Regions from separate parts of the Arthrobacter sp. NPDC093125 genome, predicted to be linked through region 1. Evidence: riboswitches for the same ligand, from Rfam matches in the RefSeq annotation. Region 1 holds a riboswitch; each other region holds the start of a gene.
The links. Region 1 has a riboswitch for thiamine pyrophosphate ahead of thiO (glycine oxidase ThiO). Riboswitches for the same ligand answer to the same signal wherever they lie in the genome.
Positions count from the first base shown of each region.

Region 1 (5,214 bases):
GCCAAGGTCGTAGCAGAATCACTCGCCAAGGGCACCGAACTGCGCCTGACCGACGAGAAGGGCCGCCAGATCATCGTGCCGTCAAGCGTGCTGGGCTACGTCGAGATCGGCGCGGAAGAAGTCCGCCGGGTCGGCTTCGGCGCACTCTAGGGCTGACCATGCTGTCCCTCGTCATTGTCGTGCTGGTCACCGTCGCCTCGGGCTTCATCGTCTGGGCGAATGACAGGCGCCATGCCAAGTACGGCATGTTCCTGCCGGCAGGCGTGGCGACGGCGGTGGGCATGGTCGCCTGGATAATCTGCATGGCGGCCGGCCTTGGCTACCAGCCGGGCCTGACCTGGATTCCGTGGATAGTCCCCATGATCGCAGGTGCAGCAGCGGCTGTGGCCCTTGCCGCCTTCCTCGGCCGGTCCAGGACGAGACAGGACACTCACCGCCTCACGGAAGCCCTCAAGATGTAGGAGAACCCTCAGGCCCCGGCTGCTTGAGGGCGTCATTTCGTGCAGCATCAGCTGCGGGGCTGCTCGCCTTCCTCAGTGCACAGGCACAGGCGGTTTCCTTGAGCATCAGTGACCACCACCCAGTTGGGTGCGTGGTCGCTGCTCATTGAAGCGCCGGTGGCAGCCGCCTTCTCCAGCGCGGGGCCGGATTCGGCCTTGGAACGGTGGATGTCCAGATGGAGCCGGTTGTCATTGGGCGTGAGGGTCTCCTGGAACCAGAGCCCTGGACCCCGGCCGTGGGGATCCTGCAGGCTGCCGCCCCTGCCCTTCTTGTAGCCCAGCGCAACACGCCAGACGTCCGCTATCGCTGTCGGATCGGGAGTGTCGATACCGATTTCCACGGTCCGGTACAGCCCCGGTTCTGCGACGGCGCCGGCTTCTGCGGCCGCCTTGGTGACGGTTGCCGCGGAGTCGACGTCACGCGGCGTCACCTCGCCGCCCGCGTCGTGGGACGTGAACCGGATGAACACACGGTTGTACCGCCAGTCCAGGTCCGGGTGGTGGTTCTTCTCCTCGGCAAGACGCCCGACGGCGGCAATCAGCTCGAGCGCGCCGGCCGCCGTCGGCGTCTTGTAGACAGTGACCAGGCCGCCGAGGCGGTACCGCCAGTCGGGCAGGCCCGCAAGGGCCTCGTCAATCTGGGGGCGGGTGAGGATCTCGTCCCTGGGTGCCACGGCTGACTCCTTGACGGGTAGCGGGTGAGCCTGCCCATCGCCGCATCCGCACGGTCAAGATCGGGCCCTAAAGGAACTCGGCCCGGCCTTCCATCGCAGAAGACGCCAGCGCATGCTCGCGGCGCGGGATCCGCCCGGCCGCTTTCGCCAGCCTACCGGCGATAACGGCGTGTTTGAAGGCTTCGCCCATGAGCGCAGGATTCTGTGCCCGGGTGACGGCGGTGGCCAGCAGCACGGCGTCACAGCCAAGTTCCATCGCCAGCGCGGCGTCCGAGGCGGTGCCGATGCCTGCATCCAGCACCACAGGCACAGACGCGCGCGACACGATCAGTTCAATGTTGTGCGGGTTGAGGATTCCCAGGCCCGTCCCGATCGGAGCGCCGAGCGGCATCACGGCCGCGGCTCCCAGGTTCTCAAGACGCAGCGCCAGGACCGGATCGTCGTTGGTGTACGCGAAGACTTTGAAGCCCCGGTTGACCAGCTGCTCGGTGGCATCGACGAGTTCCACCGCGTCGGGCAAGAGCGTGTGTTCATCGGCGATGACTTCGAGTTTGACCCAGTCCGTCTCCAGCGCCTCCCGGGCCAGCTCCGCCGTCATGACCGCATCCCGTGCGGTGAAGCAGCCGGCGGTATTCGGCAGGACCCGGATGTTGTTGTCCACGAGCAGCTGGAACAGCGAACCCGATTCGGCGGGCGAATAGCGGCGCATGGCGACCGTGGTCAGTTCCGTGCCGGAGGCCAGGAGCGCGGCGCCGAGTCCGTCCAGGCTGGGCGCTCCGCCCGTGCCCATGATGAGCCGGGAGCCCAACTCCACGCCGTCGATGACCAGGCGGTCTGTGTCTGCTCCAGGCACGGCTGGAAGCACAGTTGTTTTGGTCACAGTTGTTTTGGTCACAGTTGTTTCAGTCATCGTCCTCATCCTCCCTGAACTGCCGTAACGAGCTCGATGTAATCACCCTCGGTGAGCGCCGTGCTGTGCCACTGGCTGCGGGGCACCACCTCCGAATTGCGCGCCACGGCCACACCCAGCCGCTGGCCGTCGGCGGCCTGCCCGCTGGGGACAAGTTCCCGCCCTGTGATCTGGCTGACGAGCGTGGTCACGGAGGCTTCTGCCCCCACAGCGTGGGGTTTGCCGTTCAATGTGATGTTCATGCTGATTCCTTGTTCTGGTCAAATATGACTGGGTTTGAGGCGGCTGGCTGCTCAACCGGGAACCGTCCGGGACGGAAGGCGCCCCAGCGGCTGTCCTCCACACCGTCCATCAGCTCACGGCAGATGACGGCCGCGGCAGGCGTCAGGAGGACCCCGTGCCGGAAAAAGCCGGTAGCAATGATGAGTCCCGGCACAGGTGCTGCGGACATGCTGCCTGCTGCTCCGGATTCGCAGCCTTTTGCCGTTTGGACCCGGCCCAGCAGCGGCGCGTTGTCCGGCGTGCCCGGCCGCGCCCTGGCGGTCGCCTCGAGCAGTTCCAGCTCGGCGACCGCCGGCACGAGGGTCTGCGCGTCCCTGAGCAGCTGGTAGACCCCGCCCGCGCTGGGAACGGCCTGCCCGTCTTCGCGCTGGGTGGCGCCAATGACCACTGTGCCGTCCTGCCGCGGAACGATGTAGACCGGAACTCCGCGGACAATGCCGCGCACAGTAGCCGTAAGCAGCGGACGGAGCCGGTCCGGGACCCGGAGCCTGAGAATGTCGCCGTAGACCGGGCGAAGGGGAAGGTGCAGGTCCTCCGGCAGTCCGTCCAGGGTGGCAGCCGCGAGGCCGTTTGCCACCACGGTTTCCGCGGCCAGCACCGTGGCGCCGCCGGCCAGCCGGACACCGCTGACCCGCCCGTCGTCCCACAACAGTGCGGCGGCGTTGTCCCGCACCGCATAGCCACTGTCCGCACCGGCCACGGCAGTCCGCTCACGGGGATCGTGGCGGGACAGCGCAGCCGCTATGCTCTTCACGAGTTTGCGCGGATCGACCTGGTGGTCGGCCGGGATCTCCAGGGCACAGGAAATTCCTGGGCTCAGCAGCGGCTCACGCAGTCGGGCAGCGCGGATGGTCAGCGGTTCGACGACGAGGCCGTGCGCCTGCTGAACCTCGCGAAGGTCCATCAGGGTACGGCGGTCAGCCTGGTCGGCGCCGACCGCGATGGTTGGGGAGGCAAGGTAGCCGGTGTCCTGCTGCGCAGCATTGAGCGACTCTGCGAAGCCGGGCCACAGAGCGGAGGACTCGAGCATGAGCTCCAGGAGCTCCTCCTCCTGGTAATGCAGTTCGCTCACCGGGGCGAGCATGCCCGCGGCGGCCCAGCTGGCACCGGTCCCGGGCGCCTTGTCGATGAGGACCACCGAGCGTCCTGAGCGCTTGGCCTCCCAGGCGATCCCGTGGCCGATTACACCGCCGCCAATGACGGCGACGTCAGCGTGCAGAGGATCAATGACAGAAAAGCTGTCAGTGGCGGATGTCCTGTCGGTGGCGGATGTGCCGCCAATTCCAGGTTTCATGGAATTCCTTCCCTACGCCGGTACTAACCGGATCAGGTCAAGCGGTCGGCTCTGACGCCCTCTCAGCCCTGCGCCGTTTATGACAGCTGCAGCGGGCTCCCGCGGTACGGACCCAGTTTAGAGGAACTAGGCTGGTTGCCATGACCGCGCACGAACTCCCCGAATCCGCCCGCCTGTACCTCTGCACGGATGCCCGCAAGGAGCGCGGCGACTTCGCCGACTTCATTGACGCCGCCTTTTCCGGCGGCGTGGACATCATCCAACTCAGGGACAAGACCATCGAGGCGGCCGAAGAGCTGGAGCTCCTCGAAGTTCTCCGCGAGGCCGCCGGACGGCATGGCCGGCTCTGGGCCGTCAACGACCGGGCTGACATCGCCGCCCTGGCCGGAGCTCCCGTGTTTCACATCGGACAGAAGGACCTGCCGCTGCGCTCGGCCCGGCAGGTCCTGCCCGGTTCTCCGGCCATCGGCCTCTCCACGCACTCCCCCGACCAGGTCGATGCCGCCATCGCCGCCGCACAGGCACCGGAAGGCCTGAACTACTTCTGCGCCGGCCCGGTGTGGGCCACCCCGACCAAACCCGGGAGGGCCGCCGTCGGACTTGATCTGGTCCGCTACGCCGCCAAGGCTGTCCGCAATGCCGACGGGGAAAGCGGCCGGCGTCTTCCATGGTTCGCCATCGGCGGGATCGATCTCAGCAACGTGGAACAGGTGGCGGCGGCGGGCGCGGAGCGCATCGTAGTAGTCCGGGCCATCACCGAGGCTCCGGACCCGGCGGCTGCCGCGGCGGAACTCCTTGCCGTCCTGGACGCTGGAACCGCCGGTGCCATGGGAGCGGCAGGCAGGGCCTCGGGCGCCGCTAAGGCTTAGCCCGTTACACGCAGTGGGCTGACACCGGTGCTGCTCAGCCACCGTCCGGACGCCAGTACCGCAGCCCGCCGCTGGTGGCGCCGTCGCGGGCGACGTCGACCACGGCGTACGGAAACGCCCGACGGTCCGACTGGTCAGGTCCACGACCGCGGACGTCCGAAGACCACGTGCCGGTGTTGACGTACCGCGTTGGGCACGACCCGAGCGCCGACTCGAGGGCCCGGTGGGTGTGGCCCGTGACGTACCAGTCCACCCCTGAACCGTGCGCCTCGAGGGTGCGTGCGAACCGGGCCGCTGAGGCAGGAGCCACCTCGCCTGCGACGCTGCGGCCCGCGGCCGTAAGCACCATGCGGGTCGCGGTGACCGGGACCGCCGTCACTGTCCGGAATCGGGACAGGCGCGCCAGCTCCCGAAGGGTCACCTCGTCGAACGCGAGCCGCAGTGACTCCGCCTGCAACAACTCGTCGTACTCGAGCTTCCGGATGCGGCGTTCCGCCCGCTCGGACGCCAGGCAGGCACGGGCAACGGCCACTGTACGACTCAGGAGTGACCCCGACCGATGGGCATTCCAGGCGGCGAGCGGTGGCAAGTCCAGCTGGTCAGTGCCGCTGACCGCCGTGCGGAGCAACTCGGGCATCCGGTGCAGCGCGTGGTGCTGGTGCCCGTGCTCGGCCACCAGCACGTG
Region 1 is NZ_JBIVOQ010000002.1:369,143-374,356, forward strand. It holds gene ACIP9X_RS06165 (DUF3107 domain-containing protein) at 1-150, shown strand, start outside; gene ACIP9X_RS06170 (hypothetical protein) at 159-461, shown strand; gene ACIP9X_RS06175 (4a-hydroxytetrahydrobiopterin dehydratase) at 509-1,174, opposite strand; gene ACIP9X_RS06180 (thiazole synthase) at 1,242-2,084, opposite strand; gene thiS (sulfur carrier protein ThiS) at 2,090-2,326, opposite strand; gene thiO (glycine oxidase ThiO) at 2,323-3,660, opposite strand; TPP riboswitch at 3,652-3,773, opposite strand; gene thiE (thiamine phosphate synthase) at 3,801-4,529, shown strand; gene ACIP9X_RS06200 (hypothetical protein) at 4,564-5,214, opposite strand, start outside.

Region 2 (5,214 bases), on a different contig from region 1:
TGGTAGAAACGCCTGCCACCCGGGGGACTCGGGTGGCCTTCATGGGGGGATCCACGTGGCAAAACATCTGGCACCGAGGGCTGCCCGGCGCGCTGCCCAGCAGCGACGCCGCGCCATCCGAATGAGCATGGGCGCAGGAACGGCGGTGCTTGCGGCGTATGCCTCCGGAATGCACGGCGACGGCTCAGTGCTTTCCGCCAGCCATGTGTCGGCCCAGACGCCGGGCAGCGTCACGGTCAAGATGGCCGCGGGCTCCGCTGCCGCTGCCGGGGGTGCCCGGGATGCCGTTCTGGGCGCCGTCCCCGCCTCGGGCGCCGCTGCCGTCTCCGCCGCCGTATCTGCGGCTGTTTCTGCGCCTGTTTCTGCGCCGGCGGGTGCCTCACTTTCCTACAGCCGCTCCGTGGTCTTCACGGGAGCAAAGGAAGGGACCCGGACGCTTGACGCTTCGTCATCCAGGTCCCGGCGTCCCGCAACCGGGACCCTGATGTCGCCGTTGGAGGTCCTGCATCCCAGCTCTGCCTTCGGGCTGCGTAAGAGCCCGATCACGGGTGATGCCGGGGAGTTTCACTGGGGCCGCGACTTTGCAGCTGCCTGCGGGACCCGCGTCTACGCTGTGGACGCCGGCGTGGTGCGGGCAGTGGGATGGCATCAATGGGGCGGCGGCAACCGGGTTGAAGTCGATCACGGCAACGGCCTGATCACCACCTACAACCACCTTGAGGGTATCGCGGTCAGGAAGGGCGAGTCGGTACAGGCCGGGGACGTCATTGCCGAGGTCGGAACCACCGGCGCTTCAACGGGATGCCACCTTCATTTCGAAACCGTCCTCAACGGCAGCCACACCGATCCTGAGGAGTGGACGCTGGTGCCGCTTGATCCGGCGGAACCAGCTGCTGACGTGACGATGACGGACTACCGGAAGCCCGGCACGCCGAAGGACACACCTGCCTGGGCGGTCCCGGCCGCCGAGGCCCACAACCATGCGGTGGACCACGATGAGCACGAGTCGCCACAGCGTAAAGCGGCCAAGGCTCCTTCTCGTTCCAAAGCCCGTGTCTCCGCTGCCGCTTCTGCACCTGCAAAAACGACTGTGGCGCCAAAAAAGACTGTGGCGCCTGCCAAGCCCGCTTCGCCCGTGAAGACACCGGTGCGGGTTCCGCGGCCTACGCCCACGCCGGTGCCGTCACCTGCGAAGACTGCCGCGCCGGCCCCGCGTCCGACGCCGGTGCCCTCGCCTGCAAAGACGGCTGCGCCTGCCCCGCGTCCCACGCCGTCACCTGCCCCCTCGCCTGCAAAGACGGCTGCGCCTGCCCCGTCGCCTACAAAGACGGCGGCTCCAGCACCTACGGCGTCACCCAAACCGACCTCTTCGCCCAGTGCTGCGCCGACTTCCGTTCCCGCCCGGCACGTGCAGCAGAAGCCCGCAACGGAACCGGACACGGCAGCTACAGCCGCGCCGACTGCTCCGGAGGCTCCGGCGGCCGGTACCAACGGCTAGAGCGGCGGTTGCTCGAGCGACGGTGGGCAGGCCACCGGTGCCTGGACCGACTGCTGGCCAGGCAACGTGTATTAGCGCGCGTTGCCTGGATCAGAGGGCTTGGAACAACGGTGCCTAGACGATGTCCTGGGTCTTGGCGAAGCGGGTGATGGCGCGCTGCGTCCCGCGGTTGGTCAGAACCTGGATGACGGCGCTTACCGAGGCTGAAACCAAGGCGAAGGTCAGGGCTGAGCGCAGTGTCGTTGGAACGTCGTCCTTGTCGCCCTTGGGGGGCTTGCGGCCCGTGGTTTTTTCCCAGATGGCGTCCACGGCCTTGGTGCCGGCGAACCCGGCGAGCAGGCTAATGCCGGTGCCAAGCAGCTTGATGAAAAAACTCATTCCGAAACCCCTTGCAACGTGACTACTAGTTCGTCCTTAGCCTAGCCGCATGGACCCGAGGATTTCCCGCAGGGCCCGCACCACCAGGTCGTGGTCCGCTTTCTGCGGCAGCCCCGAGACCGTCACGGTGGCCACGGCCCCCACGCCCTGCACGTAGACAGGGAACGAGCCGCCATGGGCGGCGTACGTGGACTGGTCGAACCACGCGTTGTCCTCAATGCGGCCGCCGCCCAGCCGGCCCCGAAGGCCAACCAGCAGGGAGGGTTCCTCATAGCGGGCTGCGGCACGCCGCTTGGCCTTGACCCAGTGCCCGTTGTCCGGGGTGGCGCCATCCAGCGCAACGTGAAAGAGCACCTGCTCGCCCCTGGAGATGTCGATGGCGATAGGCAGGCGGCCGTCCTTGCCAAGCTCAACCAGCAGGAGGCCCAGGTTGAGGGCGTCGTCCCTGCTGAAACGCGGGAATTGGAGTTCCGAGATCTCTGACTCAATGTCCGCAATCAGGGACTCGAGTGCTCCCGCCGGCTGTTCGGCGGGGGAGTCAGGGTCAAAAAGGGCTGGGGTTCCGGAGTCCTCTGGGGTCATTGCCCCAATGTACTCCGCCCTACTTCCCGGATTGTGACTCCGGCGCCGGGCTGAAGGCGGATCGCCGGTGTAAACTGGACCAGCCCACCAAGGGCATATTCATTACGACAGGGGAGCGCCGCCGTCGGGCATCACTGGCATTGCCAGGACGTCGCGGGTGGGCGCTGAGAGTGCGGACAACCGCAGACCCTCGAACCTGATCCGGCTAGTACCGGCGCAAGGGAGTCGAGTTCTCAAAGTGTCCGGCAGCAGGCACCCCAAAGCCAGCAGCCGGGGAGCGCTTTCCCCTCCTGATCCTCAGGAGGACCATCATGACAACAGCAACAGTTAAAAAGTCCGGCTACAACTGGCGCGTCGCCGACATCGTGGTGGCGGCGCTGATCGCCGTCGCCGGAGGTGTGATCTTTTGGGCCTGGTCCCAGGGCGCCAACCTTATCTCCGCACCGCTAAACGCGGTCTACCCGCCGCTGACCGGCCTCTACGCCGGCGGCTGGATGATCCCGGCGGTGCTGGGCATGCTCATCATCCGCAAGCCCGGTGCCGCGCTGTTCTGCGAAACGGTGGCAGCCACGGGCGAGCTGATCATGGGCTCGCAGTACGGCACCACGGTGCTGATCTCCGGCCTGCTGCAGGGCCTGGGTGCGGAGTTGGTGTTCGCCGCGTTCCGGTACAAGAAGTTCAACCTGCCCGTCTCGCTGCTGGCGGGTGCCGGCGCCGGGCTGTTCTGCGGCCTGAACGACTCGTTCGCTCCGTGGGGCTGGAACATCGCCTACGCCGCCGGGGACAAGCTGGCCTACATCATCTTCACCGCCGTTTCCGGTGCCATCATCGCCGGTGCGCTGTCCTGGATCGCCACCCGCGGCCTGGCCAGGACCGGCGTGCTGAGCTCCTTCGCGTCCCGGAAGGCAGCCACGGAGCCCGTCTTCAACTGATGCCCGCACACCACGACGCCGGCGTCCGCCCGGCCGCGGTCACCGCCCGCGGCTGGGGCTGGCGCCACGCCGGACGCACCAGGCCTGCAGTCAATGCCCTCGATCTGGACATCCGGCCGGGGGAACGGGTGCTGCTGCTGGGACCCTCCGGGGCCGGCAAATCCACCCTGCTCCATGCGCTTGCCGGGGTGCTTGGCGACAGCACACCGGACGACGGCGGCACGGCGGAGAGCGACGACGCGGACGAAAGCGGCAGCCTCCTGGTCGACGGCGAACCGCCCCGGGCCCAGCGCGGCCGTGCCGGCCTCATGCAGCAGGACCCGGAGACGCAGGTGGTCCTTTCCCGCCTCGGCGATGACGTCGCCTTCGGCGCCGAAAACCTCTCGGTGCCCCGCGACGACATCTGGTCCCGCGTGCACGAGGCGCTGGACGACGTCGGACTAGGGCACTTTCCGCTGGACCATCCGACATCGGCTCTGTCCGGCGGGCAGAAACAGCGCCTTGCGCTGGCCGGCATCCTGGCGATGCGCCCCGGTCTCATTCTGCTGGACGAGCCCACGGCCAACCTTGACCCCGCCGGTGTCCTTGAGGTCCGCGACGCCGTTGCCCGCTGCGTCGACAAGACCGGCGCGACGCTGGTGGTCGTCGAGCACCGGGTTGCCGTGTGGAAAGACCTCGTGGACCGGATCGTAGTGCTGCAGCCGGGCAGCGACACTCAGCCGGCGGTGCTGATCGACGGCCCCCCGGAGCAGGTGCTGGAGCAGGCCCGCACCATGCTGATCCGCGCCGGCGTCTGGGTTCCCGGTTACGTTCCGCCCACCCGCCAACGTACGCTGGCCGGGCGCGCCGGCACCGAAGGGAGACGCACGCACGGGGGGCTGGTGCCGGGCCAGTTGCTGCTCGCCGCTGAGCGCCTCGGCGTCTCGCGGGAACGCCCCCGCCGCCGGGGCTTCAAATCCATTCCGCCCGTTCCGGTGCAACGCGACGTCACCGCACAGGTCCGCGCGGGGGAAGCCCTCACCATCACCGGTCCCAACGGAGCCGGCAAGTCGACGTTCGCCTTGACGCTTGCCGGGCTGATTCCGCCTGTCGAGGGCAAGGTTTCCGCCACTGTGGAGCTAAGCCGCGGAGCCGGCATCGACCCCTACAAATGGCGGGCCGAGCAGCTGATCGCCAGGATCGGCACGGTCTTCCAGGAACCCGAGCACCAGTTCGTCACCGGCAGGGTATTGGACGAGCTGCAGTTCGGCCCCCGGCACCTGGGGCACGGCGAGGAGCGCGTGGACGAGCTGCTGGAGCGGCTCCGTCTTACGGGCCTCGTGGATGCCAACCCCTACACACTCTCCGGCGGAGAGAAGCGCAGGCTCTCCGTGGCCACCGTTCTGGCCGCACACCCGCAGGTCCTGGTGCTCGACGAACCGACGTTCGGCCAGGACGCCAACACTTGGGCCGAACTCGCCTCCTTCCTGTCCGAACTGCTCGACGCCGGCACCGCCGTGGTGTCGGTGACGCACGACCAGGAATTCACCCACGTGCTTGGCGGCACCGAGCTCAAACTCGGCGCCCCGGACCTCCATGCACCCGGCGTCGGAACCCCGGAAGCGGCCGCATCATGAGGGCCGCCCTGACAATTTCCGGCAACCAGGCGGTGCTGACCCGCGCCAACCCGCTCGCCAAGCTCGCCGCAGTCTTCCTCATCACGCTGGTCCTGGCCCTGTCCATCGACTGGATGTCCGCCTCCGTGGCGCTGGTCTGTGAGCTGCTGCTCTTCCCGCTCGCAGGCCTGACGTTGACTCTGCTCTGGCAGCGTGGCTGGCCCCTGAT
Region 2 is NZ_JBIVOQ010000008.1:32,887-38,100, forward strand. It holds gene ACIP9X_RS15105 (peptidoglycan DD-metalloendopeptidase family protein) at 56-1,498, shown strand; gene ACIP9X_RS15110 (DUF4235 domain-containing protein) at 1,613-1,876, opposite strand; gene ACIP9X_RS15115 (heme-degrading domain-containing protein) at 1,913-2,458, opposite strand; TPP riboswitch at 2,558-2,699, shown strand; gene ACIP9X_RS15120 (ECF transporter S component) at 2,770-3,390, shown strand; gene ACIP9X_RS15125 (ABC transporter ATP-binding protein) at 3,390-5,006, shown strand; gene ACIP9X_RS15130 (energy-coupling factor transporter transmembrane component T family protein) at 5,003-5,214, shown strand, end outside.
Region 2: it holds a riboswitch for thiamine pyrophosphate, as region 1 does, so the genes downstream of both, ACIP9X_RS15120 (ECF transporter S component) here and thiO (glycine oxidase ThiO) in region 1, are expected to answer to the same signal.

Region 3 (5,214 bases), 350 kb from region 1:
GCGACGTCATCCAGCACGTTGCCCTCGCCCTCGGATTCATAGCTGAGCAGTTCCGCAAGGGCACGCACCATGGCCGGGGGCACGCCCAGCAGCGAATCACTGGCAACGTCCACCATGGCCAGTTCGTAGTCGGCCCCGGCTGCGTGCACGGCCGCTCCCGCCAGGTCGCCGAGCTGTTCGAACTCAAAGTCGCTGATCCCCGGAATACGGACACCGCCGGAAGGGGCCGCCCCGCCGGACTCGAGGGCGGCGGCCCGCTTGAGGGCTTCACTGTGGGTGGCAACAAAGATTTCGGTGAAACCCATGGGAAATTCGGCCTCGTTCCGTCGACGGCGGGTACCCCGGACGGCGGTACCGCCGCCCGGAATGATCGACTTCAGCCTAACCCACAGCCGCGCCGCGGACTGAGCGGATGACGACAGTCCGGGGACGCGCCCACCAGGAGCGGCCAGCCTGCTGGCCGGAGGGAAGCGCTCAGCGGACGGCGACGCGGATGCGGTTGCGCCAGGGGTCCTCGAACCGAAGTTCCGCTCCGGTGTGGTGCGCAGCGACTCCGGCGACGCTCAGCCGGTCAGCGAGCGCACCGACGTCGTCCCCGGCCGGAACCTCAATGAGCACTTCACCCAGTCCGAGGGTGTCGCGGCGCGGCCCGGCGCCCCGGCTGTTCCAGACGTTCATGGCCATGTGGTGGTGGTAGCCGCCGGCCGAGACGAACAGGGCCTGGCCGTGCCAGCCTGCTGTCTTTTCGAATCCGAGCGTCCCGACGTAGAAGTCGTGGGCCGTCTGGACGTCGCCCACCTGCAGGTGCACGTGGCCCACTCCGGCCTCTGTGCCGCGCTGGCCTTGCACCGCACTCTCGGTCAGGTGCTCCTGCAGGTACTGCTGCGGGGGCAGCGCGAGGCTGTCCATGACCACATTCTTCCCGTCCCAGGACCACGCTTCGCGGGGGCGGTCCCAGTAAAGCTCGATGCCGTTGCCTTCAGGGTCGCTGAAGTAGAAAGCTTCGCTGACCAGGTGGTCGGCGCTACCGGCGAAGAGCTGCGGATCGTACTGCGCCGCGGTGGCGATGGTGGCTGCGAGTGCGGCCTGGTTGTCAAAGAGAAGCGCAGTGTGGAAGAGGCCGGCTTCACCCCGTCCCGGGACGCTCAGCCCCGGCGCGGGTGCGAGATGCACCAGGGGCGTGTTGAGCCGGCCGAGGTAGACGCCGCCGTCCTGCTCGGCCACAACGTCAAGCCCGAGTGCCCGCTGGTAGTAGTCGGCCATGAGTTTCATGTCCCCGACCTTGAGCATGACGGTGCCCATGGTGAGGTCGGCTGGAAGAAGGTCCTGGCTGCTGGCTGCTGGTGTCATGTGAATACTCCCGGACTCACTGGCCACCGGATTTCGATGGTCCCTACACCTCTAAATTACTTGAAGCTTCAATTTATTCCTAATGGACGACTCTTCCGCGCAGAACCACCGCCCGCAACTCCCTGATGGTTCCGGGAACGTCCCGCGGATCATGCCGGCACACGACAACATCCGCGCTGGCACCCTCGGCGACACCGCCGGTCCGCAGCCACCGGCGCGCCGCCCAGCAGGCGGCATCCAGGGCAGCGGCGGAGGGAAGGCCGGCACCGTGCAGTGCCAGGATTTCGTCCGCGATCCTGCCGTGCCGGATCACACTGCCCGCGTCCGTTCCGGCGAAGATCTGCACGCCGGCCTCGTACGCCTCCCGCACCCGTTCGTTGCGGCGTTCCCACAGCGCCCGCATGTGGGCGGCGTAGCGCGGAAACTTTGACTCCGCCTGCGCGGCGATGTCCGGGAAGGTGGCGATGTTGATCAGCGTCGGCACGATCGGCACACCCTGCTCCACGAACCGGGGAATGTGACGCGGCAGCAGTCCCGTGGCGTGTTCGATGCAGTCAATGCCGGCGTCCAGCATGTCGTCCAGGGTGTCCTCGCCGAAGCAGTGCGCCGTGACTCTCGCCCCTTCATCATGAGCGGCGCGGACAGCGTCCCGGACAGTCCCTGCGGGAAAGGACGGTGCAAGGTCGCCGATGCCGCGGTCAATCCAGTCCCCCACGAGTTTGACCCAGCCGTCGCCGGAACGTGCCTGCTTCCGCACCGCCTCAACAAGGCCTTCCGGCTCAACCTCCACAGCGAAGTTCCTCAGGTACCGGCGGGCGCGCGCAATGTGCCGCCCGGCCCGGATGATCCGCGGCGCTTCCGGGGTTTGCTGCAGCCACCGGGTGTCGCTCACCACGCCGGCGTCGCGCACCAGCAACGTGCCGGCGTCCCGGTCGGCCATCACCTGCGCGTAGGCAATCTCGTCATCCACCGCCCCTGCAGGCCCAAGCCCGATGTGGCAATGCGCGTCCACGAAACCAGGCAGCACCCACCCGTCCAGGACCACGTCCGGGCTGCGGTGCGGCCGGTGGAAGGTCAGATTGCCGTCCACGGCCCAGAGCCCGGTCCGTTCCTGGTCCGGGCCGGTGAGCACGGTCCCGGTGAATTCGATGATGTGCGACACGGCTCCAGCCTAATCCTGCGGCCCATGTGGTAGCTTCGTTTACGACCACACGGGTGCCCCTGCAGGGGCTGAGATCGGGCTGACGCAGCCTGCGACCGTTGAACCTGTCCGGGTAATGCCGGCGAAGGAAGTGAGCCTTAAATGAGCACCCAGAAAACACAGCTGATCCCTGCCCAAAACAAGCCTGCCAAAAATAGCCCTGCCCAAGATGAAGCGAAGGATGAAGCCGTCCCCGTTACACAGTCGCTGAAGTCACACTCCCTGGCCTACATCGAGGGGGACGGCCTGCGCGTTCCGGTAACGGAAATCGCCCTGGAGCCGTCGCCCAGCGGGGAGCGGAACGAGCCCTTCCGGGTCTACCGGACGGCAGGCCCGGGCAGCGATCCCGTGGTGGGCCTCGCCCCGTTCCGCTCGGAATGGATTGAAGCCCGCGGCGACACCGAGCCCTACAGCGGCCGGGAACGGAACCTGCTCGACGACGGCCGGTCGGCCGTGCGCCGCGGCGCCGCCTCCGCGGAGTGGAAGGGAGCACAGCCGGTGCCCCGCCGCGCCGTCGGCGGTAAGACGGTGACGCAGATGCACTACGCCCGGCAGGGCATTATCACCCCGGAGATGCGCTTCGTGGCGCTGCGCGAGAACTGCGACGTCGAACTGGTGCGCAGCGAGCTGGCGGCCGGCCGGGCTATCATCCCCAACAACATCAACCACCCCGAGTCCGAGCCGATGATTATCGGCAAGGCCTTCCTGGTGAAGATCAACGCCAACATCGGCAACTCGGCGGTGACGAGCTCCATCGCTGAAGAGGTGGACAAGCTGCAGTGGGCCACCCAATGGGGCGCGGACACGGTCATGGACCTCTCCACGGGCGACGACATCCACACCACCCGCGAGTGGCTGATCCGGAATTCCCCTGTCCCGATCGGCACGGTTCCGATCTACCAGGCACTGGAAAAGGTCAACGGCGAAGCCAACGCCCTGACCTGGGACATCTTCCGGGACACTGTGATCGAACAGTGCGAACAGGGTGTGGACTACATGACCATCCACGCCGGCGTCCTGCTGCGCTATGTGCCCCTGACCGCCAACCGCGTCACCGGCATTGTTTCCCGCGGCGGGTCCATCATGGCGGGATGGTGCCTGGCACACCACCGGGAGAACTTCCTCTACACGCACTTCGACGAACTGTGCGAGATCTTCGCGAAGTACGACGTCGCCTTTTCGCTGGGCGACGGCCTGCGGCCCGGTGCCACCGCAGACGCCAACGACGCCGCCCAGTTCGCGGAGCTCGACACCCTGGCTGAGCTGACCCAGCGGGCGTGGGAATACGACGTCCAGGTCATGGTCGAGGGCCCCGGCCACATTCCCTTCCACTTGGTGCGGGAGAACGTGGAGCGCCAGCAGGAACTGTGCAAGGGCGCCCCCTTCTACACCCTCGGCCCGCTCGTCACGGACGTGGCCCCCGGATACGATCACATCACCTCGGCCATCGGCGCCACGGAGATCGCCCGCTACGGCACGGCGATGCTCTGCTACGTGACACCGAAGGAACACCTCGGCCTGCCGAACAAGGACGACGTGAAAACCGGTGTGATCACGTACAAGATCGCCGCCCACGCCGCAGACCTCGCCAAGGGCCACCCGGGGGCGAATGAGCGCGATGACGCCCTGTCCAAGGCGCGCTTTGAGTTCCGCTGGCGGGACCAGTTCGCCCTGTCCCTTGACCCGGTCACGGCCGAGGCTTTCCACGACGAGACGCTGCCGGCCGAACCGGCGAAGACGGCCCATTTCTGCTCCATGTGCGGGCCTAAGTTCTGCTCCATGCGCATCAGCCAGGACATCCGGAACGAATACGGGTCCGCGGAGGCGCAGGCCGCACTGGCTGAGATGGCCGAAGGGATGCGGGAGAAAAGCCAGGAGTTCCTGGCGGCCGGCGGGAAGGTCTACCTGCCCGAGCTGAAGCTCCCGGAAAACGCCCGGCAGTAGCGATGGTTTCGGGCCTTCGTCCGGCGGGCGTTGGGGGCCGGCCGGACGGGGGCCCGGAGTAAGGCCGGAGGCGCGGCGGGTGCAGGAAGTAGGGCCGGGGTCAGGAGGCCTGGAGCTGCTGACCGCGGCTGACCTCTGCGATGAATGACCGGATCAGCTGGTCGCCTTCGGCAGAATCCTGGGGCCGGTGCCCTCCCGGCGCGATGCGGTGCCGGGCGCCGGTCTCCTGAAGATATCCGGCAATCTCCTCGTACAGCGGCTCCCACCCGCCGGTGAGGACGAGGGTTGGCACGCCGGGAACGATCTCCAGCGGCGCCTGCCAGGGAGGTGCCTGCAGCCGCAGCCTCCTGGCTGCGCGCTTCGCCTCGGGCGTGCTGGGTCCGGTCGCCTCGGCGGCGAAGGCCCTCCGCACGAATTCCCGTTCGTAGTCGTCGTCGCCGAGCTGGTGGCGGACCTCGAACAGCGGCTCCATGAGCGCCCGGTGGGCCGCGGTGGCCGGCAGTTCAGCAGTCAGCGACAGGCAGGCCGGCTCCACAAGCGCCAGCGAGAAGACAAGGTCGGGCCGTTCGACGGCGGCCATCATCGCTGCGATCGCGCCCTGGGAGTGGGCGACGATGTGGCCGCCGGCAGCGCCGCGCCCGTCGTCGGCCAGGGACCGGAGCACAATGCGGGCGTCCTCGGCGAAATCGGTCTCGAGGGGCTCGGCCTCGGCATCAAAG
Region 3 is NZ_JBIVOQ010000002.1:18,086-23,299, forward strand. It holds gene ACIP9X_RS04585 (hypothetical protein) at 1-305, opposite strand, end outside; gene ACIP9X_RS04590 (VOC family protein) at 475-1,350, opposite strand; gene ACIP9X_RS04595 (amidohydrolase family protein) at 1,430-2,512, opposite strand; TPP riboswitch at 2,552-2,659, shown strand; gene thiC (phosphomethylpyrimidine synthase ThiC) at 2,654-4,495, shown strand; gene ACIP9X_RS04605 (alpha/beta fold hydrolase) at 4,596-5,214, opposite strand, start outside.
Region 3: it holds a riboswitch for thiamine pyrophosphate, as region 1 does, so the genes downstream of both, thiC (phosphomethylpyrimidine synthase ThiC) here and thiO (glycine oxidase ThiO) in region 1, are expected to answer to the same signal.